2 linked regions of the Sphaerisporangium rubeum genome follow. The protein of the gene in region 1 interacts with the protein of each later gene in a pairwise test. Links are inferred from orthologs where the notes say so. Each region holds a gene or a part of one and is shown on either strand. Other genes may lie near its edges.

The links.
Region 2: the proteins of rlmB (region 1) and BJ992_RS06410 interact in binary tests that used the Escherichia coli proteins (3 or more experiments, as listed by UniProt). The link is inferred for Sphaerisporangium rubeum from one-to-one orthologs.

What each region holds. Positions count from the first base shown.
Region 1 is NZ_JACHIU010000001.1:1,344,874-1,355,972, forward strand. The notes cover bases 5,023-7,789. They hold rlmB (23S rRNA (guanosine(2251)-2'-O)-methyltransferase RlmB), read left to right. Parts: upstream 5,023-5,811; coding sequence 5,812-6,768; downstream 6,769-7,789. Other genes in these bases: cysS (cysteine--tRNA ligase), read left to right, coding at 5,023-5,790; BJ992_RS32580 (WD40 repeat domain-containing protein), read right to left, coding at 7,005-7,789. In the rest of the region: BJ992_RS05760 (copper chaperone PCu(A)C), read right to left, coding at 1-478; BJ992_RS05765 (CarD family transcriptional regulator), read left to right, coding at 742-1,224; ispF (2-C-methyl-D-erythritol 2,4-cyclodiphosphate synthase), read left to right, coding at 1,245-1,697; BJ992_RS05775 (GlsB/YeaQ/YmgE family stress response membrane protein), read left to right, coding at 2,321-2,590; BJ992_RS05780 (DUF2637 domain-containing protein), read right to left, coding at 2,719-4,092; more of cysS, read left to right, coding at 4,393-5,022; more of BJ992_RS32580, read right to left, coding at 7,790-9,179. UniProt on the Escherichia coli protein: Specifically methylates the ribose of guanosine 2251 in 23S rRNA.
Region 2 is NZ_JACHIU010000001.1:1,478,989-1,490,178, forward strand. Bases 1-2,858 are described here. They hold BJ992_RS06410 (NAD(P)H-hydrate dehydratase), read left to right. Parts: upstream 1-604; coding sequence 605-2,113; downstream 2,114-2,858. Other genes in these bases: coaA (type I pantothenate kinase), read right to left, coding at 1-179; BJ992_RS06405 (holo-ACP synthase), read left to right, coding at 178-555; alr (alanine racemase), read left to right, coding at 2,180-2,858. In the rest of the region: more of alr, read left to right, coding at 2,859-3,295; BJ992_RS06420 (alpha/beta fold hydrolase), read left to right, coding at 3,307-4,440; tRNA (adenosine(37)-N6)-threonylcarbamoyltransferase complex ATPase subunit type 1 TsaE, read left to right, coding at 4,437-4,907; BJ992_RS06430 (hypothetical protein), read left to right, coding at 5,113-5,694; BJ992_RS06435 (class F sortase), read left to right, coding at 5,711-6,256; tRNA (adenosine(37)-N6)-threonylcarbamoyltransferase complex dimerization subunit type 1 TsaB, read left to right, coding at 6,413-7,072; rimI (ribosomal protein S18-alanine N-acetyltransferase), read left to right, coding at 7,096-7,557; tRNA (adenosine(37)-N6)-threonylcarbamoyltransferase complex transferase subunit TsaD, read left to right, coding at 7,966-9,030; BJ992_RS06455 (hypothetical protein), read right to left, coding at 9,518-11,155. UniProt on the Escherichia coli protein: Bifunctional enzyme that catalyzes the epimerization of the S- and R-forms of NAD(P)HX and the dehydration of the S-form of NAD(P)HX at the expense of ADP, which is converted to AMP.

The sequences.
Region 1 (11,099 bases):
TCCCCGCGTTGGTGAAGCTGAGGGTCAGCGCCATGGTCTCGCCGCCGAGCAGTTCCTTCTGCGTGCCTTCCACGACGAACTTGGACGCCGGCATGCCGGTGTTGACCAGCTGGCCCGGCGGCAGCGTGAGCGGGCCGGGGGCCGTGACCTTCGCGCCGGCCTGACCGGCCACAGTGATGCCGTTCAGGGTGTCAGGCGCCGTTCCGTAGTTCACCATGGAGAGATACAGGGGCAGCGAGCCGCCGGCCGGGATGCGCTTCCCCGAGTCAGGGCCGAGGAGGAAAGCTTGCGGGATCTTGATGCCGTTCCTGCCGTACGTCTTGGCGGAGCCGCTGCTGTCCATCAGCACGCCGGCCTCGGTCGGAGCGTAGGCGTTGCTGGTGTTCGCGTCGGGCCCGGCGCCGCACGCGGCCAGCGCCGGGGACAAGGCGAGCAGCGCGGTGACGACGGTCACCCGGCGACGGCTGGTGCTGGTCACTGTTCGGGGTCTCCTTGGTGCACACGGGTATGGCCAGGGGCCCACCTTATCGGCGTCCGCCGTCCCTCCTGCAGTCACCCCGGGGGCGTCGCGAGGCTCGTCGGGGTGCAGGTCACCGGGGGTTTTTCCGAGACGGATTCACATCCCCGTGCAGTTGTCAAGTCCCAAATGGAGGCTTTGACCTGCAGTTATGTTGATTTCACTGTTCCGGGAGGGGACTGACGCGTGGTATCCTGGAGTACAGCGGAAGGGGTACTTGTCACATGACTTTCCAGGTCGGCGACACTGTCGTCTACCCCCACCACGGGGCTGCTCGAATCGAAGCCATCACGACCCGCACCATCAAGGGCGAGGACAGAACCTATCTGGTGCTGAAGGTCGACAAGGGCGACCTTACCGTTCAGGTGCCGGCGGACAACGCCGAGCTCGTCGGTGTGCGTGACGTTGTAGGCCAGGAAGGCCTGGAGCGTGTCTTCGATGTGCTGCGCATGCCGCACACAGAAGAGCCCACCAACTGGTCCCGCCGTTACAAGGCCAACCTTGAGAAGCTTGCCTCCGGCGATGTCAACAAGGTTGCCGAGGTGGTGCGCGACCTCTGGCGGCGCGACAAGGAGCGCGGTCTGTCGGCCGGCGAGAAGCGCATGCTCGCCAAGGCCAGGCAGATACTGGTCAGCGAGCTCGCCCTCGCTGAGAAGACCAACGAGGACAAGGCGGAAGCCCTCCTCGACGAGGTCCTGAACTCCTGAACACACCATCACTGCCTAGGGTGGGCATCGGCGTCGATGTCCACCCTTTCGCATCCGGCCGTGACCTCCATCTCGCCGGCCTTCACTGGCCCGGCGAGACAGGCCTGTCCGGCCACTCCGACGGCGACGCCGCCGCACACGCCTGCTGCGACGCCTTGCTCTCCGCAGCCGGCCTGGGCGACCTAGGCGCGCTCTTCGGCACCGCCGACCCCCGATGGTCCGGCGCCTCCGGTGTAACCCTCCTGGAGGAAACCGCCCGCCACGTAAGAGCCGCCGGCTTCACCATCGGCAACGTAGCCGTACAAATCATCGGCAACCGCCCCAAATTGGCCCCCCGCCGACCCGAAGCCGAAAAAGCCCTGACCACCGCCGTCGGCGCTCCTGTCTCCATAAGCGCCACCACAACCGACGGCCTGGGCCTGACCGGCCGCAACGAAGGCATAGCCGCCATCGCCACCGCCCTGGTCCTCTAACCCCCCAACACCGTCCTGGTCCTCTACCTCCCAACACCACCCCGCCACCGGCGTTCTCTCCCACTCCTAGCCCTCCCTTTCGATGTGCTCTCGGTCCGCTCTCACTCCGTGCGGCATCCGACCTTTGCCATCTCGCACGGCCCTCGCCTCATCCCGCACGACACCCGTCCGTCGCCGAAGCGGTGGGACGTGTACGGCGAATCCGCTCTCACTCCGTGCGGCGTCCGACCTTTGCCATCTCGCACGGCACTCGCCTCATCCCGCACGGCACTTGTCCGGCGCCGAAGCGGTGGGACGTGGTACGGCGAATCCGGCGCCGTCGTACGGTGGTCCACCCGGCGGACGGTCATACGTGCGGCGCAAGGTAAGGGTTCCGTGGCGGTGTCGGCACCATCCGGCGGTGCTCGCCATACGTCGTACTAGCAGGATCCCGGGCGGCTGCACCCCGACTCGTGAATCCCCTTCGGACGGCGTGTCCCGCGGACCGGCGCGGGTGCGTGGGGCCGCCGTTCGATTTCTTTACCTTCCTGACCTGCGGATTTAAAATTTCCAGGAATAGTCCTCCAAGACGGGGTAGCCATCTGTTCAGCGTGAAGGTGCGACCCTCACAGGGGAGGCTCAATATGACCATCGAAACCATCCTCGGCGCGATTGTGATCGGCGCGATCATCGGTGCGCTCGGCCGCCTGGTTCTTCCTGGCCGCCAGCCCATCGGATGGCTGCTGACCATCGTCGTCGGCATCGTCGCTGCCCTGATCGGCACGGCGATCGCCCAGGTGCTCGGCGTGGCCACTACAGACGGCATCGACTGGATCGAACTGGTTCTCCAGGTCGTCCTCGCCGTCGTGGGTGTCGGCCTTGTCGCCGGCCTCCGCGGTCGCACCAGGGTCTGACAAGGCAACTCGACACAGGTGGCCACAGCTGCCATCGCCCACTGAGCAAGGCCCGTCCGGCACCCGCCGGGCGGGCCTTCGCGTTGTGGCGTGACAGATCCGTGGATCCACCCGGTCCCCGAGGACCGTCACTCCTCCGGAGGCAGCGGCGTGCTGCGCATACGTCCGGACGGCGGGGCGGCCGCCTCCTCCGCGGGGTGGGGCCGACGCTGAGCAGGACCGGCTTCGTCCTGGACGGCGATCTCCTCGGGTTCGGCCACCCACGCGCCGTGCGCCGGGTCAGGCTCCTGTCCGGTGGCAGGCAACCGCGGGGACTCCTCACGGAGGTTGGGGTACGGCTGTGTGTCGCGGTCCACCTCGGCCGGGGTCGGCTCGGGGTCGCGCTCGTCGTCCCGCTCCACGTAGCGGCCGGGATCGTACTCGTCCGCACCGGTGAACGCCGGATACGGCTGAGTGCCGACGTCCTCAGACGACGGAAGCGGATGTACCAGTACGTCACCGCTGGCAGGACGGACGAGGTCACCCCACCGGAGCGGAGCGTCGGGCTCGCGGCGCCGTGGCTCAGGCACCAGCGGCTGGTCCTTGAGCGGCTCGGGACTCTCCGGCACGGGTGTCCGGCCGGCCGGCGGCTCGGGGCTGTGCGCGACAGGTGTGCGGCCGGCCGGTGGTGCGGGGTCATCAAGCACAGGTGTCCGCTCGGGATCTGTCACGACAGGTGTCCGGCGGGCCGGCTCAGGGTTCTGCGGCGCGGGTGTCCGGTCGACCGGCGGTGTCTCAGGCGCGGGAGTCGGCCCGACCACCGGCTCGGCCTCGGGAAGTTGCCGCGCCACAGCCTCACGCTCCTCAGGGGTGACGGACTCCTCAAGAGGAGGCGCCAGCTCAGGGGCTCTGATCGCGACCGCCTCGTCGGGAACAGGCGACGGCTCACGGTCCCTGGTCGAGAGGGGCTCGGCGGTGGTCCGCTCCACACCGAACGGCACGAGATCCGCGTCGGACTCGCCGCCGGCCGCTCGCGGGGCCCGTACGGAGAGCAGCAGCAGCCACAGGCCGAGCACCACCATGACCCAGGGCGCGATGGCCACGGTCACGGCGGCCGCACGGGAATCGACGACGGCCCCGGTGGCCACGACCGTGTTGGCCGTCGCGGCGGCCACGATCAGCACGGCGAGCACGACCCCGGCCTGCAGCCGCGCGGCCCAGCCCCGGGTCCGCAGCAGGAAGACACTGATCAGGGCGACCACGAGCAAGGCGGCGAAGCCCGCCGGGTAGAGGTACGCCAGATCGGTCCGGGCCCCGCCGGTGACGGCGAGTGAGCGCAGGGGCTCGAACGAGAGCGTGCAGGCGGCGGCGGCGAGTGCGGCGACGGCCAGCACGGCGACGGCGGTCCCGGTACGGCGCAGCGCGAGCGCGATCCGGCTCGGCGGCGTGGCGAGAACGGGTGCGGCGGGGGTGGCGGAACGACGGGCCGGCTGGCCCGCCGTCAGCGGAGGGGTGACGTCCATGGCCCTTCGAAGCCTACAGAATCGCCGCAGCCCCGGCCGTCGGCCGCGCCGGTAGGGCCGCCGCGAGGGGCCGTGACGGCCGCTTGCGGACGCGCCACGACCACTGTTTCGGACCGGTCAAGCAACCCGGTAAATGTCGCAAAGAGGCATATATTCTCCGGGGCAAGTCGCCCTTCGCCGGAGAAGACACACACTCACGCGGCCAGGGAGAAAAGAGCGCAGGAATCACTTTGGTTTTACAGACGTGTGAGGTCGGGCAACCTGTCCTGTCAGAGCCTGGAAGGCATTAGCCTTGCGTTCGTGAGCCTGCGCCTATACGACACCAGCACCCGTGCGGTCCGCGAGTTCGTCCCGATCCAGCCGGGCCGGGTCTCGATCTACCTGTGCGGGGCCACTGTGCAGGCTCCGCCCCATGTCGGTCACATCCGCTCCGGCGTCAACTTCGACGTCCTGCGCCGCTGGCTGGCCCATTCCGGCTATGACGTGACATTCTGCCGCAACGTCACCGACCTCGACGACAAGATCATACGCGTCGCGGCCCAAGAAGGCGTGCCGTGGTTCGTCGTCGCCGAGCGCAACCAGCGCGCGTTCACCTGGGCCTACGACCAGCTCGGCTGCCTGCCCCCCACCGTCGAGCCCCGCGCCATGGGCCACATCCCCGAGATGATCGAGCTCATGCAGCGGCTCATCGACAAGGGCCACGCCTACGCCGCCGGTGGCGACGTCTACTTCGACGTCATGTCGTACGCCGAGCGGTACGGCAAGCTGTCCAACCAGCGTCCCGAGAACATGCGTGCCGCCGGCGACACCGACAGCGACTCGGCCAAGCACGACCCCCGCGACTTCGCGCTGTGGAAGGGTGCCAAGCCCGGCGAGCCGACCTGGCCCACCCCGTGGGGCCCCGGCCGTCCCGGCTGGCACCTCGAGTGCTCCGCCATGGCCACCAAGTACCTCGGCGAGACCTTCGACATCCACGGCGGCGGCGTCGACCTGATCTTCCCGCACCACGAGAACGAGATCGCGCAGTCCCAGGCGGCAGGCGACGGTTTCGCGCGGTACTGGCTGCACAACGGCATGCTCAAGATCGGCGCCGAGAAGATGAGCAAGTCCCTCGGCAACTCCTTGCTCATCCCCGCCATCCTCACCAAGGTCCGTCCGGTCGAGCTGCGCTACTACCTCGTCTCGGCGCACTACCGTTCGGTCATCGACTACTCCGACGAGTCCCTCACCGAAGCCGCCACCGGCTACCAGCGCATCGAGGGCTTCGTCACCCGCGCCGCCGAGGTCATCCACGACGTCGACGCCGCTGCCCCGCTGCCGCAGGCGTTCGTGGACGCCATGAACGACGACCTCGGCGTCCCCCAGGCGCTGGCCGTCATCCACGAGGTCGTGCGCGAGGGCAACGTCGCGCTGGCGGCGGGTAACAAGGAGCAGGTGGCCCGTCTCCTCGCCGAGATCCAGAACATGCTCGACGTCCTCGGCCTGGACCCCCGCTCGGCCCGCTGGCGCGAGTCCGGCGGCGACCACCGCGTCCGTGAGACCGTCGCCGCGCTCGTCCGCGTCGCTCTCGACCAGCGCCAGGCCGCGCGCGCACGCAAGGACTACGCCGCCGCCGACGCCATCCGCGACGACCTCGCCGCCGCCGGCGTCATCGTCGAGGACACCTCCTCCGGTCCTCGGTGGGAACTGGCGCACTGATCGCACCGGTAGGCTTACGACATGGCAGGTGCGGGTAAAGGCTCCGGCGGTTCCGGCGGCAGAAGAAAAGGTGCCACGCGAGGCACCGGCGGCAAGGGCCGCGGTTCGCTCGCGGGCAAAGGCGCGACACCGCCGGCCCACATGCGCCACTGGTACAAGGATCGCCAGCAAGGCTCTCCACGTACGGCCGCGCGTCCCGCCGACCAGCCCGCGCGCCGTCCCCGCAAGGACGAGAACGCTCCTGAGGTCATCGGCGGCCGCAACCCCGTGGTCGAGGCCCTGCGCGCCGAGATCCCCGCCAACGTCCTCTACGTCGCTCAGCGCGTCGACAACGACGACCGCATCCGCGACGCCATCAAGATGGCGGCCGACCGCGGCATAGCCCTCCTGGAAGTCAGCCGCGACAAGCTGGACAGACTCACCGACGGCAGCGTCCACCAAGGCATAGCCCTCCAGCTCCCTCCGTACGAGTACGCGCACCCCGACGACCTGGTCGTCCGCGCCGAGGAAGCCGCCGAGATCCCCCTGATCCTCGCTCTGGACGGCGTCACCGATCCCCGCAACCTCGGCGCCATAGCCCGCTCCGCCACCGCCTTCGCCGCACACGGCATCCTGGTCCCGGCCCGCCGCTCCGCCGGCGTGACCGCAGGCGCCTGGAAGACCAGCGCAGGCACCCTGGCCCACCTCCCCGTGGCCAAGGCCCCCAACCTCACCAGCACCCTCCGCGACTACCGCTCAAGAGGCCTCTTCGTCGTCGGCCTCGACGGCACCGCCGACACCGACATTGCCGACATAGACCTGGCCAAAGAGCCCCTGGTCCTCGTCATAGGCTCCGAAGGCAAAGGCCTTTCCCGCCTGGTCCGCGAAACCTGCGACACCATAGCCCGCATCCCCATCCAAGCAGCCGCCGAGTCCCTCAACGCCTCAGTGGCCGCCGCCATCTCCCTCTACGAAATCACCCGCCTCCGCCACTCCTAGCCCCACCTCCATGACGACCACCACCGAAGCCCACTAAACTCGATCCCACCACCCGCCGACGTAGCTCAATCGGCAGAGCAACGGTCTTGTAAACCGTAGGTCAGGGGTTCGATTCCCCTCGTCGGCTCCCACATCAAAGGCCCCTTGCGACCATCACAAGGGGCCTTTTGCCAACACTTCTGCTAACACGAGCCACGCGGCGCCGTCCTTGATCGTCGTAGCCGCCGGCTTGCCGGTCACCCTCGGTTGGTCAGGCCGTCGCAGGACCGTTCGTAGGGGAGTTGGGGGATGAGGTTCTTCCAGCCCTCAGGAGTGAGATCGGGGCCGGTGAGCCGTCCGCATATCTGCTCGGCGACGCGTCGGGGGTCGATGTTCCATACCAGTGGCGGGCCGATCCCGGTGGCGACCACGGTCCGGTTCTGTGCGTCGTAGGCCACCGCGACGATCTTGTGATCGGCGGTCAGACCGGCCAGCAGGGTCTTGTCTCGCATGTTCCAGACGCGCACGGTCTTGTCGTCGCTCGCGCTGATGAGGGTCGCACCGTCCGGTGAGTACACCAGGTCGTTGATCTGAGCGGTGTGCGCCGACAAGGTGGTGGATACCTTCCTGGTGGCGAGATCATAGAGGCGGATGAGGGTGTCGCCGCTTCCACCCGTGGCGAGCGTGCGGCCGTCGGGGCTGAAGGCGAGGGCCGGCACACCGCTGCGTTGTGAGAGCCGGTCGTCGGCCAGTGCGTTGCGGCGCGTGTCCCAGAGACGGACGATGCCGTCGAAGCTTCCGGCGGCCAGGGTCCGGCCGTCGGGACTGTAGGCCAGTGACTGGACGCCTTGTGTCAGGGCTGTCGCACGAGTTAAGGCGAGGTCGCCGCCATTGCCTTTGAGTGTCGCGCGAAGTGAGCCGTCCGCCGGGTTCCACAGGCGGACTGTGGGGTCGTAAATGGCGGATGTGGCCAGCGTGCGGCCGTCAGGACTGAAGGCGATCGCGTTCATCGCACCGTGGTGGTGGGTCGCGATGGTCTTGAGCAACTTCTGATGGGAGACGTCCCACAGGCGCACGGTGCCGTAACGGTCGGGCTCCGCACCGGACGCGACGGCCAGCAGCGTCCCGTCCCGGCTGAACGCGACGGCCATGGGGATGAGGCCCGGACCAGGAAACGTCGCGACGCGGCGGCGCGCGGGCATCGAGTAGAGGACGACGTCGGAGTACTCGGCCACCGCCAGCAGGCTCCGGGCCGGTGAGAAGGCCACGGTGACACCAGGACTGAATCGGCCGTTGAGGAAGTTGCCGCGCATGTTCCACAACTGGACGACATGGTCGGTGCCGGCGCTGGCCAGCGTCGCGCCGTCAGGGCTGAACTCGACACTGCTCACCTGGGCGATGTGGCCGGTCAGATCGGCCAGGAGCCGGTCACCCGCTGCGTGGTCCCAAATCCGCACGTGAGAGTCGTAGCCACCGGCGGCGAGGAGATTGCCGTCCGGGCTGAACGCGAGGGCGGCGACAGCCCTGCCGAGGTCGTCACCCGTGATGGTGTTCAGCCGCCTGCGCCGGGGGAGGTCCCAGAGCTGTACTCCGCCGTTCTCGGCCGGCAAGGCCAGGGTGCGGCCGTCGCGGCTGATCGCGAGCGCGGTGTTGAGTTTCGCGGTATGGCGGGTCAGTGAACGGGTGAACCGGCGGTGCCGTACGTCCCAGAGTCGCACGGCGCCGTAGGGGGACGCGATGACCAGAGTCCGCGCGTCCGGAGTGAAGGCCGCGTGGCTTCCCTCGCCGACGTGGAACGGCGCGGCGATCAGACGGCGGTGGACGACATCCCAGACGCGCAGCTTCCCCCCGCCGCTAATGCCGGCCATCAGCCTGCCGTCGCGGCTGAAGGCGCCAAAGCTGACTTGTTCTACGTCGCCTGTATTCAGCGCGGGGAGAACTCTCGGATGGTCACGATCTGTAACCTCCCACAAGCGGATCATTCCCATCATCGTCGCGGCCAAGTTCGTGCCGTCCGGACTGAACGCGACGGTCGTGATGTTCATGGACCTGCCGGGTCCTGCGAGGTTGGGGATCGTGGTGATCTGCCGATGGGTCGTGGCGTCCCACAACTTCACCTCTCCGTTACTGCTTCCTGTGGCGATCGTCTTCCCGTCCGGGCTGAAGACCGCCTTCCAGATAGGCGCGCCGTTCCTCGGGTCGAGCGTGTCGTCGAAATGCTGGTTCTGGGTGCTGAGCAGAGTGCTGATCGCCTGGACGCTGTCCGGAGCCAGGCGGTAGGCCTCCACCGCCAGTTTGTGCGAGCCAAGGGGGTTACCGGCCGCGTACTGGATGGCCACCATAGGGACGACTTGGCCGGACACCGCCGCGCGAAGCCGTTGTTCCGCGGCAGCCCTGCTCTCCTGGATCAGGACACCACCTCCGGCCGCCATCAGGATCAGGACGCTCAGCGCGGAGGCAAACCTGATCCTCCCCCTTCTCCGGTTACGTCGGCTTTGGCGGAGGAAGTCCTGCTCGAGAGGGCCGAGTTGCCGGTTGTGCCCTACGGCCCACGACTCCGCGGACTTCAGGGACACGCCACGCAACAGCAGGTGGGGGTCACGGCCCTGCTCGTGCCAGGTCGTGGCCGCAGTCGCCAGCCGTTGACGCAGGCGCAGTTCGTCGCGGTCCTCGGCTATCCACTCACGCAGGCGTGGCCAGGCGCGCAGGAGCGCCTCGTGGGATATCTCCGCACCCTTCTCCGTCACGCTGATCAGACGGGCCTCGACCAGTGCGTCCCTCGCCGCGACGACAGGGCCAGGGACGGCGCCGGCCCTCGCGAGAAGCCCCGGCAGGTCGATCTCGCGCCGGGTGTCCTCCGTCCCCTCGCCGATCTGGACGCCGGCGAGGAGGATCCTCCTGATGGCCTCGCGTCCCTCGCCGTCCAGGCTGTCGTACACTTCCTCCGCGCTCGTGGTGACCGACTGCCAGATCCCTCCCGTGGCGCGGTAGCCGGACATGGTGAGGGTCTTGCCCTCTCTGTTCTGCCAGGTGACCAGCAGTGCGTGGGAGAGCAGGGGAAGCGCGCTCAGCATCCCCTCCTCGCCGGGCCGTAGGTCGTGGAGAAGGAGGTCCACGAGTCCCGGTTCCAGTGACAGCCCGGCCTCCTCGGCGGGACCCTCGATCGCGCGGCGTACCTAAGGCCCGGTCATGGGTCCGACCGGCACGTGTCCCCCGCCGAGTGCGGTGAGCAGGCCGGGATACGCCAGGCAGTGGCCGTAGAAGTCGGCTCGGACGGCCGGTACGACCAGTGCATGGGAAGGGTCGGCTGCGCACAGCGCGGAGATGAAGGCGTTTCGCTCGGCCGGGTCCTGGCAACGGGTGAAAACCTCCTCGAACTGGTCGACGACGAGGATCAGGCGGTCCGTGGGGCGGTCCCGGTTCTTCAACGTTCTTTCGATGAGGCGGTTCACGGCATGCGGAGCGTCGGCGATCTCACCGGCCGCGTCGTCGGCCTCCTCAGTGGACATCGCCTGGACCAGCGCGGTCATGGGGCTGTCGCCGGGGGTGAGGATGAGAGGCAGCCAGCCGTCCTCGGCGCGGGACAGTGCCTGCAACAGGCCCGCCTGCAGAACTGAGGACTTTCCCGAACCTGACGGGCCGATCACGAACAGCGGACCCGTTCGCCGGGTGCCGACGGCCCGCACGAGTTCCTCGACCAGCTCCTCTCTGCCGAAGAAGAAGCGCGCGTCGTCGGAGGTGAACGCGAACGGTTTCAATCCCCGGTAGGGACAGGGGCTCTCGGCCGGAGGTTTTTTGGGTCCGATACCGGGAGGTGTGTAGGCCCGATTCTGGGTGAGGGTGATTTCCCCCGCGCGTCCGAAATGCTGAGGAAAGTGCTGCGGAAATCCGCGCCTGGGTAGTTCCCGGTCGAGATAGCGGCTGATGTCGTCCAGGCTCAGCATGCGTGGACCGAGTTCGTCGCCCTCGCGCAGGACGGTGAGCAGGCATCCGGTGTACGCGGTGTGCCGCGCACCCAGGGGAGCCAGGGCTTGTTCGTCTCGGGCGGCGGACGCGAGCAGGTGGCTGCGCCGCACCCGCATGCGGCCGAAGGCGTCGCTGATGCCGCGCACCGCCGCGCCGTTCGCCCGTCCGGCGAAGCAGCAGTCCAGGACGACGATGATCGTTTCCGCTGGGCTGGCGATGAGCGCCTCACGCACCGCGGAGTACGGCAGCGCCTTGTACATGAGCCCCGCGCTCGCCCCGTCGGTGGCGGATGTGGCGAGGTAGAGCTCACCGTCCGCGTCGAGGAGCCCGTGTCCCACGAAGGAGAACAGAAACGTGCCGCGCGCCTGCGAGGCCGCTCTGGCCAG
Region 2 (11,190 bases), 130 kb from region 1 along the record:
TGGAGGTTCAGCAGCCGGGTCAGCGGCAGGTAGATGTCGGTGACCTCGGCCAGGTCGATCGGGTCGTCGACGCCGCGCAGCTCCTCGAGCTCGCCGGCGGTCAGCGTCAGAGGCGTGTTGAGGCGCAGCTCACGCCACTGCGCACGGCTGAGCTCGGCGTACGGATGCGGTGCCTCCATGGTTGCGAACTCTATGCTGATCAGTGTGATCGTCGGCATCGGGGTGGACGTCGTGGACGTCGCGCGCCTTTCCGCGGCGCTGTCCCGCACGCCGCGGCTGCGGGACCGGCTGTTCACCGAGGCCGAGCGCGACCTGCCGCCGCACTCGCTGGCCGCGCGGTTCGCCGCCAAGGAGGCCGTCGCCAAGGCCCTCGGCGCACCCCCCGGGCTCGACCACCGGGAGGCCGAGATCGTCACGGGGGAGCACGGCCGTCCCCGGCTGTCGGTGACGGGCCGGGCCGCCGAGGTGGCCGCCGCGCTCGGGGTGACCCGGTGGCACGTGTCGCTCAGCCACGACGGCGGGCTGGCCGTCGCGTACGTCGTCGCCGAGGGCTGACGCGGCCCGGTTTCGTGCGGATGATCGCGGACCGGCTAGATTCGGTGAGGTGCTGAGCGCGTACACATCCGACGAGATCAGGGCCGCCGAGCGGTCGCTGATGGCCCTGCTGCCCGAGGGCACCCTCATGAGCCGCGCCGCCACCGGGCTCGCGGTGGCCTGCGCCGAGGCCGTGCCACAGGTGTACGGCGCGCGGATCGTGCTGCTCATCGGCGGCGGGGACAACGGCGGCGACGCGCTGTACGCGGGGGCCGCGCTCGCACGACGCGGCGCGCGGGTGGACGCGGTGCTCGCGGGGAGCCGCACCCACGACGGCGGGCTCGCCGCGCTGACCCGCGCAGGCGGCCGGCCGGTCGACCTGCGGGAGGCCGCCGGGGGGCCGGAGTCCGACCCCGCGCTGCGCGGCCTGATCGAGCGGGCCGACGTGCTGGTGGACGGGCTGACCGGCATCGGCGGCGCGGGAGCGCTGCGTGAGCCGTACGCGGCCCTCGCCAGGCTGACGGCGACGGCGCCAGGCGTGGTGATCGCGGTGGACGTGCCGAGCGGCGTGGACGCGAGCACCGGCGAGGTCGAGGGGGACGCCGTACAGGCCCATCTCACCGTGACGTTCGGCGCCGCCAAGGCGGGCCTGCTGGTCGACCCGGGGGCCGGTCGCACCGGGTCGCTGCGGGTCGTGGACATCGGCCTGCGGCCGCACCTGCCGGCCCCCGGCGTCACGGCGCTCACCGGGCCCGACGTGGCGGCGCTGCTGCCCCGGCCCGGCGCCGAGTCCAACAAGTACCGCAGAGGCGTGATCGGGGTGCTGGCCGGCAGCGACCGCTTCACCGGCGCCGCCGTGCTGACCGTGGCGGGTGCCGTACGCGCCGGGGCCGGGCTGGTGCGTTTCGCGAGCGCCGAGGAGCCGGTACGGCAGGTGCGGGCCAGGTGGCCGGAGGCGGTCACCACGGTCGTCACGCCTGAGCGTGGAGTCCAGGACGTGGGACGGGTCCAGGCCTGGGTCGTGGGGCCCGGCTTGGGGACCGGCGACGACGCGCACGCCGTGGCCGCGTCCGCGCTGGCCCTCGACGTGCCGGCGCTGGTCGACGCCGACGGACTCACGCTGGCGGCACGCGACCGTTCGCTGCTGCGCCGCTCGGCACCGACGGTGATCACCCCGCACACCGGGGAGCTCGGCCGCCTCCTCGGGGTGGACGCCGATGAGATCGAGGCGCGGCGGCTGTACTTCGCGCGCCGCGCCGCCGCCGAGCTCGGCGTCACGGTGCTGCTCAAAGGGTCGACTACCCTGGTGGCGGAGGAAGGCAGGCCGGTCCTCGTGAACGTCACGGGCACCCCCTGGCTCGCCACCGGAGGCACCGGCGACGTGCTCGCCGGCATCGCCGGGGCCTTCCTCGCCGGTGGGCTGAGCCCGCGCGACGCCGCGTCCTGCGCCGCGCACCTCCATGGACTCGCCGGCCGCGCGGCGGCGGCCGGGCCACAGGGGGGCGAGGCGCCGATCGCGGCGCTCGACATCGCGCGCGAGCTCCCCGGTGTGATCCGCTCCCTGGTGGCGGACGCGTGAACCGGTCCAGTCAGGCCGGGTGGCTGCGACACTGAAAGGGTGAGTCTCCCCATCAGCGGATCTCTCATGACACCCGCCGAGGCGCGGGTGGACCTCTCGGCGATCGAGCACAATGTCGCGCGGCTGCGCGAGCACGCGCCAGGCGCGGAGATGATGGTCGCGGTCAAGGCCGACGCCTACGGCCACGGCCTGGTACCGTGCGCGCGCGCGGCGCTCGGCGCCGGCGCGTCCCGCCTCGGCACGGCCTTCATCCGTGAGGCGCTCGATCTGCGCGCCGCCGGAGTGACCGCGCCGATCCTGTCGTGGATCATCACCCCCGGCGAGCCGCTCGACGAGGCGGTCGCCGCCGGCGTCGAGCTGTCGGCCGGCGACATCTGGGTGCTCGACGGCATCGCCGCCGCGGCCGGCCGTGCGGGCCACGCCGCCAAGGTGCACCTCAAGGCCGACACCGGCATCTCGCGCGGCGGCGCCACCGTGGCCGGCTGGCCCGCGCTGGTCGACCGCGCGCTCGCGCTCCAGGCCACCGGTGCCGTAGAGATCGCGGGCCTTTGGTCCCACTTCGCCTGCGCCGACATCCCGGGGCACCCGTCCATCGCGCGCCAGCTCGCGGTGTTCGACGAGGCGATCGCCGTCGCCGAGAAGGCCGGCGCCGGCGGGTCCCACGTCCTGCGCCACATCGCCAACTCCGCGGCCACCGTGTCGCTCCCCGCCGCCAGGTACGACATGGTGCGGCCCGGCATCGCCGTGTACGGCCTCAGTCCGATCCCCGAGCTCGGCGACTTCGGGCTGCGGCCCGCGATGACGCTCGTGGCGCGGGTCGCCATGGTGAAACGCGTCACACCCGGCACCGGCGTGTCGTACGGCCACCTGTACACGACCGAGCGGGAGACCACCTTGGCCCTGGTGCCGCTCGGATACGCCGACGGCGTGATGCGTGCGGCGACCAACCGTGGGCAGGTCCTCGCCGCGGGCCGCAGGCGTACCATCGCGGGCCGGGTCTGCATGGACCAGTTCATGATCGACATGGCGGACGACGACGTGCGTGAGGGGGACGAGGTGATCTTGTTCGGGCCCGGCGCATCCGGTGAGCCGACCGTTCAGGAGTGGGCCGATTCCCTGGGCACGATCACCCATGAGATCGTGACGAGGATTGGTGCGCGCGTCCCGCGCGTTCACCGGTAAGAGGAGGTCGAATGTCGCGGCGGAAGGTCGGCATCGCGGGGGCGATCGTCGGTACCGCGTCGGCGGGGCTGGCGGCGGGTGCCCTGGCGAAGCGGTACGCCGTGGGACGCATCCGGCTGCGGCCCGATCTGGAGTCCAGCGAGCCCTTCGGCGAGCTGCGGGGCCGTCAGGTGACCGTCAAGACGTCCGACGGCGTTGAGTTGCACGCCGAGGTGGATGGGCCCGAGGACGCGCCGCTGACCATCGTGTTCTGCCACGGGTACACGCTGAACCTCGACTCCTGGCACTACCAGCGCCGCGACCTGCGCGACACCTACCGCATGGTGTTCTGGGACCAGCGCTGCCACGGCAGGTCCACCCGCACCCCCGCGGAGGACTGCACGATCGACCGGCTGGGGTTCGACCTGGCCGAGATCCTGAAGACCCTGGTGCCGGGGCCGTGCGTGCTCGTGGGGCACTCCATGGGGGGCATGACGGTCATGGCGCTCGCCGACAGCCACCCCGAGCTGTTCGGGGAGAAGATCCGCGGCGTGGCGCTGATCGCCACGTCCGCGGGGCGGCTCGCCGAGATCACCCTCGGGTTGCCCGCGCTGATCTCCAAAGCCGTCCACTGGGCCACGCCGCCGGCGATGTCGGTGCTCGGCCGCCGCGCCGCGCTGATCGACCGCGGCAGGCAGGCCGGCACCGACCTGTCGTTCCTCGCGCTGCGCTACCTCGGGTTCGGCGACCCGTCCACCATCAGCCCGACCGTGGTCGACTTCGCCGAGTCGATGATCCGCTCCACACCGACCGACGTCATCGCCGACTTCTACCCGGCTCTGATGTCCCACGACAAGCTCTCGGCGCTCGACGTGCTCAACAAGGTCCCCACCTCGGTCGTCGTCGGCGAGAAGGACTGGCTGACCCCGGTCGAGCACAGCCGGGCCATCGCCACCGGCCTGCCGAGCGCGCGGCTGACCGTGATCCCCGGCGCGTCCCACCTGGTACTGCTGGAGAAGCCCGCCGAGGTCGGCGAGGCCGTCACCGAGCTCCTGGCGGCCGTCGCGGCGGCCGACGCCGAGCCGGCCGCCGTACTGGAAGCGCCGGGTCCGGACACCGCCGGCACGCAGGCTCAGGACGACTCGAAGGCAGGAGATGTGCTGTGAGGCGCGCGGACACGGCCGAGGCGACGCGGGTGCTCGGCGAGGAACTGGCACGGGAGCTGCGGCCCGGCGACCTCGTGGTGCTGTCGGGGCCGCTCGGCGCCGGCAAGACGACCCTCGTGCAGGGCATCGCCGAAGGGCTCAAGGTCCGCGGTCCCATCACGTCGCCGACATTCGTGATCGCGCGGGTCCACCCGTCGCTCGCCGGCGGCCCCGCGCTCGTGCACGCCGACGCGTACCGCCTCGGCGGCGCCTTGGAGGTCGACGACCTCGACCTCGACGCCTCCTTGGCGGACTCCGTGACCGTCGTGGAGTGGGGAGAGGGCCTGGTCGAAGGCCTCGCCGACGACCGGCTCGAAGTGTCGGTGCAGCGCGGCGACACCGGGGACGAGCGCGTGATCCGCGTGCGCGGCGTCGGCCCGAGGTGGGCCCGCGTCCCCGAGTGGTTCGAACCGGCGGCCGTGAGCTGATCTAGACCGGTAGTCTGGCGTGCCTTGACGCGGCCCTTCCCCGATTAGGAAGATCGTTCCAAGGGTTGGCCGGATAATTCTGGGTATTCAGGTGGCGTAACGCCTAGGCGTGGTCATAAGCGGGTTCAGGTCGGACGCGAAGTGGAGTGCGCCGGTGCACAGGGTCGGGCGGATCACGGTTGCAGGAGCATGCTTAGTCACGGCCATGGGATGCACGGCCTCGGCCCAGGCCGGTGATCCCACGGCGACCCCGGCCCCCACGATGAGCCGTCAGGACATCCGCGTGCAGCTCATCCCCGACCGGGTGCAGGGCGGCGCCACCCGATCCATCCGGGTCCGCGCCTTCTGTCCGCTCCCGCAAGGCGGCACCGACTACCGTGCCACCGCCAGATCCGACGCCTTCACCGGTGTCGTCACCCTCACCCAGCCGCCTCCCGTCACCCCGGCGGCCGGCGCCACCCCCGAGGAGACCACCGCGCCGTCCCCCGAGGTCCGCGGCTTCGCCCTGGTCGACGAGGACGCCGCACCCGGCACCTTCCGCGTCGAGGTCAAATGCGAAGGCACCAACGACACCGGCGCCGCCACCCTGACCGTGACCGCGCGTCCCAGCCCCAAGCCCACCCGCACCCGCGCCGTCCCCACCCGGGCCCCGAGGGCCGGCGGCGGCGGCACCGCGGCAGGCGCCGCCGAGGACCAGCCCTCCGGCATCCCCGTGGGCCTGACCGCCGCCGTACTCGCCGGAGCCCTGGCCGGTGGCATAGCCCTCGCCCGCCGCAGGTCCCGATAGCGCCTTTCCGCAGAACATGGCCGACTCCAAGTGGCTCAAGATCGTCGTAGCCGGTTTCGTCACAGGAACCGTCCTGTTCGCCCTCACCGGCCGTTCCGGCACCCCGGAAGAGCCCAAGAAGACCACCGCCACCCCGCGACGCCTGGAGATCCCTTCCCTGAACCTCAAGGCCCCCCTGATGAAACTGGGCATGGCGCGCGACGGCGAGGTCGAGCTGCCGCCGTACGAGAAACCCGCCACGGCAGGCTGGTTCGACCAGAGCGAGGTCCCCGGCGACCCCGGCCCGTCCGTCATCATCGGCCACGTGGACACCAAGACGGCCCCCGCCGTCTTCTACCGCCTGCGTCAGGTCAGGAAAGGCGCGAGCATCAAGGTCGTCCGCAGCGACGGAAAGACCGCCAACTACAAGGTCGACTCCGTCGAACAGATCCCCAAGGACCACTTCCCCACCGAACGCGTCTACATCGAGGACGGCCTACGCCTCGTGACCTGCGGCGGCGCCTTCGACCGCTCCACCCACGAATACCTGGACAACATCATCGTCTACGCCTCCCTGGCCTGACCCCGGCATTCCCTTCGAGTCGTCCGCACTTCCCCGGGTTCGGTCCCGGCACCTTTCCCGCGTCGTCCGACCCCTCCCTCGGCTGGCCGTGGCCCTCCTTCCGCCTTGGACCGCACAGGTCGGTCCTGTCGGCCGGAGCGGATAGGCTTCGTGTTCGTGCTGGTCTTGGGTTTTGATACGGCTACTCCGGCTGTGACCGTGGCGGTGCACGACGGGGAGCGGGTGCTCGCGGAGTCGACGGTGGTCGACGCGCGGCGGCACGGGGAGTTGCTCGCGCCGGCGATCCGCGCGGTCCTGTCCGAGGCGCGGGTGTCGCTTCAGGACGTCACGGCGGTCGTGGCGGGCACGGGCCCCGGTCCCTACACGGGCCTGCGGGTGGGGCTGATGACGGCTCAGGCGCTGGCCGGCACCTTGGGTGTGCCGGCCTACGGGGTGTGCAGCCTCGACGCGGTGGCCTACGGAAGCGGCCTGGACGAGCCGTTCCTCGTACTGACCGACGCGCGCAGGAAAGAAGTCTTCTGGGCCCGGTACGCCGACCGCCGTACAAGGGTCGACGGCCCCGCCGTCGACCACCCGGACGCCGTGCCGGGAGAGCTGCCGGTCGCCGGAGCCGGGGGCCACATGTACGCCGCCGTGCTCGGCGAGAGCCGCCTCCTGCCGGTCCCCGAGTACCCCTCCGGCGGAGCCCTCGCGGCCCTGGCCGCCGAGAGGCTCGCCGCGGAGGACCCCGGCGACGTGCTCACACAGGCACGGCCGATCTACCTTCGCCGGCCCGACGCACGCGTGCCCGGCCCACCCAAGAAGGTGACGGCGTGAATCTCGTGGTCTCGTTGCGGCAGATGGAGGAGAACGACCTCGCCGCCGTGCTCGCGATCGAGCGGGCCACGTTCCCCTTCGACGCCTGGAGCGAAGGCATGCTGCGCGGCGAGCTGCACGACCAGCCGCGCACCCGCCACTACATCGTCGCCGTCGAGGACGGCGAGATCGTCGGCTACGCGGGCCTGGCGGCGGCCGGCGACCAGGCCGACGTGCAGACCATCGCCGTCACCTCCGGCCGCCAGCGCGCCGGCATCGGAAGCGCGATGCTGCGCGAACTGCTCACCGAGGCCGAGCGGCGCGCGGTCACCGCCGTCTTCCTCGAGGTCCGCGCCGACAACCCGGCCGCGCAGGCCATGTACGAGCGCTTCGGCTTCGAGCGCATCGGCCTGCGCAGTCGCTACTACGACGACGGCACCGACGCGATCATGATGGTGCTCACGCTGCCCGGTGACGCGGCCGGCGAGCCCGGCCCGGCCCGATGACCGGACGGGAAGGGATCATGCGGGGCAGGCTGGGTGCGGTGGACGAGCCGCTTGTCCCGCGCCGGGACGGTCATATGAGGCCGGCTCGGGCTGGAAGGATCATGCGGGAGCGGCCGGATGTGGTGGACGAGCCGCTTGTCCCGCGCCGGGACGGTCATATGAGGCCGGCCTGGACTGGAAGGATCATGCGGGAGCGGCCGGATGTGGTGGACGAGCCGCTTGTCCCGCGCCGGGACGGTCATATGAGGCCGGCCTGGACTGGAAGGATCATGCGGGAGCGGCCGGATGTGGTGGACGAGCCGCTTGTCCCGCGCCGGGACGGTCATATGAGGCCGGCCTGGACTGGAAGGATCATGCGGGAGCGGCCGGGTGCATTGGACGATTCCCTGGTCCCGCGCCGGGGCGGTCATGTGTCGAGGGCTTGGACGAGGTGGGGAAGCTGTGACTGATCAACCGCTGGTGCTCGGCATCGAGACCTCGTGCGACGAGACGGGGATCGGCCTGGTGCGCGGCCACACACTGCTCGCGGACACGGTGGCGTCCAGCGTCGAGGAACACGCCAGATTCGGCGGAGTCGTGCCGGAGGTCGCGTCCCGGGCCCACCTGGAGGCCATGGCCCCGACAGTGGAACGCGCGCTGGAGAAGGCCGGTGTGCGTTTCTCCGACATCGACGCGGTAGCGGTCACCGCCGGCCCGGGCCTCGCCGGAGCGCTGCTCGTAGGCGTGGCCGCCGCCAAGGCGTACGCACTGGGTCTAGGCGTCCCCCTGTACGGCGTCAACCACCTGGCCGCGCATGTGGCCGTCGACCAACTGGAACACGGCCCGTTGCCGAAGCCCTGCATCGCGATGCTGGTCTCCGGCGGCCACTCCTCACTGCTCCTGGTCCCCGACGTGGCCGGAGACCTGACCTCCCTCGGCTCGACCGTCGACGACGCCGCCGGCGAAGCCTTCGACAAAGTGGCCCGAGTGCTGGGCCTCCCCTTCCCCGGGGGCCCCCACATCGACCGCGCCGCAAGAAGCGGCTCAGGCACCGCAATAGCCTTCCCCAGAGGCAAGTACGACGACGGAACCCTGGACTTCTCCTTCTCCGGCCTCAAGACCGCCGTGGCCCGCTGGGTTGAAGCCAGGGAGCGCGAAGGCCACACCGTCTCCGTCCCCGACGTAGCCGCGTCCTTCCAAGAAGCCGTAGTGGACGTCCTGACCCGCAAAGCCCTCCAAGCGTGCCGCCACCACGGGGTGAAAGACCTCCTGATAGGCGGCGGAGTGGCCGCCAACTCCCGCCTGAGAGCCCTGGCCCAGGAACGCTGCGACACAGCCGGCGTCCGCCTCCGCGTCCCCCGCCCCGGCCTGTGCACCGACAACGGCGCCATGGTCGCCGCCCTAGGCTCCGAACTGGTGACCACCGGCGCCCCCCCGTCATCTTTGACCATCCCCGCCGACTCCTCCCTCCCGGTCACCACGACCCGCCTGTAGCCGACCACACCCGCCCCGTCGTTCCAGACCATGTCGGCTGGATTCATGCCATCCCTGTCGTATCGGCCGCCGAGCCGTGTTGGCGTGACCATGCCATCCCAGGCCGGGCTTATCCGGCCGTGTCGTCCAGGTCGTGAGGGCCTGGTGGCAGCCCGGCTCATGTCGTCCCGGTTCGTGAGGGTCTGGTGGTGAGACTCCGGTGGTGACGGTCGGCTGTGTTTTTTCTGGCGTGTCGGCTGGGGTCCTGCGGTGGCGCCGGCGCGGTGGGGTGTGGTGCGGTGAATTCGGCGCCTGGTACGGCGGTTGGCCGATGTGTCGGGTCAGTCCTTGGGGCGTCGTCCCTGGGTCGTGTCGTCCCGGGTCGTGTTGGTCCGGGTCGTGTTGGTCCGGGACGTGTCTTCTTCGTCGCATCGGGCTGGGGTTTTTGCTGTGGCGCCGGCGCGGTGGGATCGGCGCCTGGTACGGCGGTTTGGTGGGTGAGGTCGGGTCAGTCCTTGGGGGGGCGGGGGGGACGTAGGAGGGCTTCTGCGAGGGCGAGCATGGTTTCTTCGAGGCCGCTTAGGTGGCGGGTCAGGTCGGTGTGGGTGGGGTGGAGGAGGTCTTGGATTGTTTTGGTCAGTTGGGGGTGGTCGGGGCGGGCTTGGATCAGGGGTTTCAGGGTGGGGATGGTTTCGGCTATGCGGTCGGCGATGGTGGTGAGGTGTTCGGCTTGGGTGGCGGTTTGTGCGTCGATCAGCTCGCCGACGCGTTTGTGTACCTCGCCTACTTCGAGGAGTGCGGGGAGTTGGCCTACGCGTTGGTTGACGGCTTCCAGGTGGTCGTCCAGGAGGTCCAGGCGTTCGTTGACGCCTTCGAAGTTGTCGCCGAAGGAGGTGAGGCGGGTTTCCTGGTCGGCGAGTCTTGCCGTTACGGCATCGGATCTTGCGCCGAGGTCCTGGAGGGTGGAGCGGGTGGTATCCGCCGATGTGGTGAGGGTCTGGAGGTCCGAGGCGGTGGACTCCACCGTGGTCGTCAGGGCCGCGAGGTCGGAGCGGGTGGACTCTGTGGTCGCGGCCAAGGTTGCGAGGTTGGAGTGGGTGGACTCCACGGTCGTGGTGAGGGTGGCGAGGGCGGATTGTGTGGTCGTGGTGAGGGCTTCCAGAGTGGTGCGGTCGGCCTCTGTTGTGGTGGTGAGGTGGTGGACGGTGGCCTGGGTGGTTTCGGCTGTCGCTTGGGCTTGTTCGGCGGCGGAGCGGGTGGCTTCCAGGCAGGAGGTGAGGGATTTCAGGTGGGTGTGGGTGGTGTCGGTGTGGGTGGTCAGGCGGGAGTCGAGGGCTTCTAAGCGGGTGGTGATGGTGGTGAGGGTGGTGTCTATGGCGGTCAGGCGGGTGGTGAGCTGGGATTCGGTGCCGGTGAGGCGGGTGGTGACCCCCTCCAGGCCGGTGGCGAGTTTTTCCATGGTGGCCGTGAGACGGTCCATGGTGGCGGCGAGGGTGTCCTCCATGCCTTCGCTGAGGTCGAGGACGCAGCCTTCGACGCGTTCGGTGCGCTGGGTGAGGTCGAGCAGGGCCTTGTCGACGCGGGTGAAGCGGCCTCCCGCGGCTTCGATGCCGGACTGGAACTGGGCCAGGCGGCGGGTGAACTCGGCCATGCGGTCCGCCATGCCGTGGGTGCCGTCCAGGACCGCCTGGATGCGCTTCAGGGCCTCCGCGACGCCTTCGCGCACGGTGCTCAGGTCGGTCCACAGCGCGGGGAGCTCGGAGACGGGTTTGACGCGGTCGCCTACGGACTCGACGCGGTCGCCGAGGCCGGCGAGGCGGCTGCCGACGCCGTCCACCCGGTCGCGGACGATCTCGACGTGCTGCGCGAGGCCCTCGGCCCACACGGGGGGACGGGTGGCGAGCTCGCCGAGACGTCCCCCCATGTCCTCCAGCGCGCCGCTGAGGCCACCGAGCTCGCGTTCCCGCACCTCTCGCAGGACCCACTCCATGCCTTCCAGCCGCTGGCGGATCTCGTCGAGCACGGCGCCTTGGGTGCGCTGCTCGTAGACGTGGTCCTGTGCGGCGCGCGCGAGGAGCTCGCGCATGCGGTCGGAGATGGCGGTCTGGCTTCCCGCCTGGAGGAGGGTGTGGTTGGAGTGGTCCACCGAGGGCTCCTTCGCTCGCCGGCGCACGCCTGGCG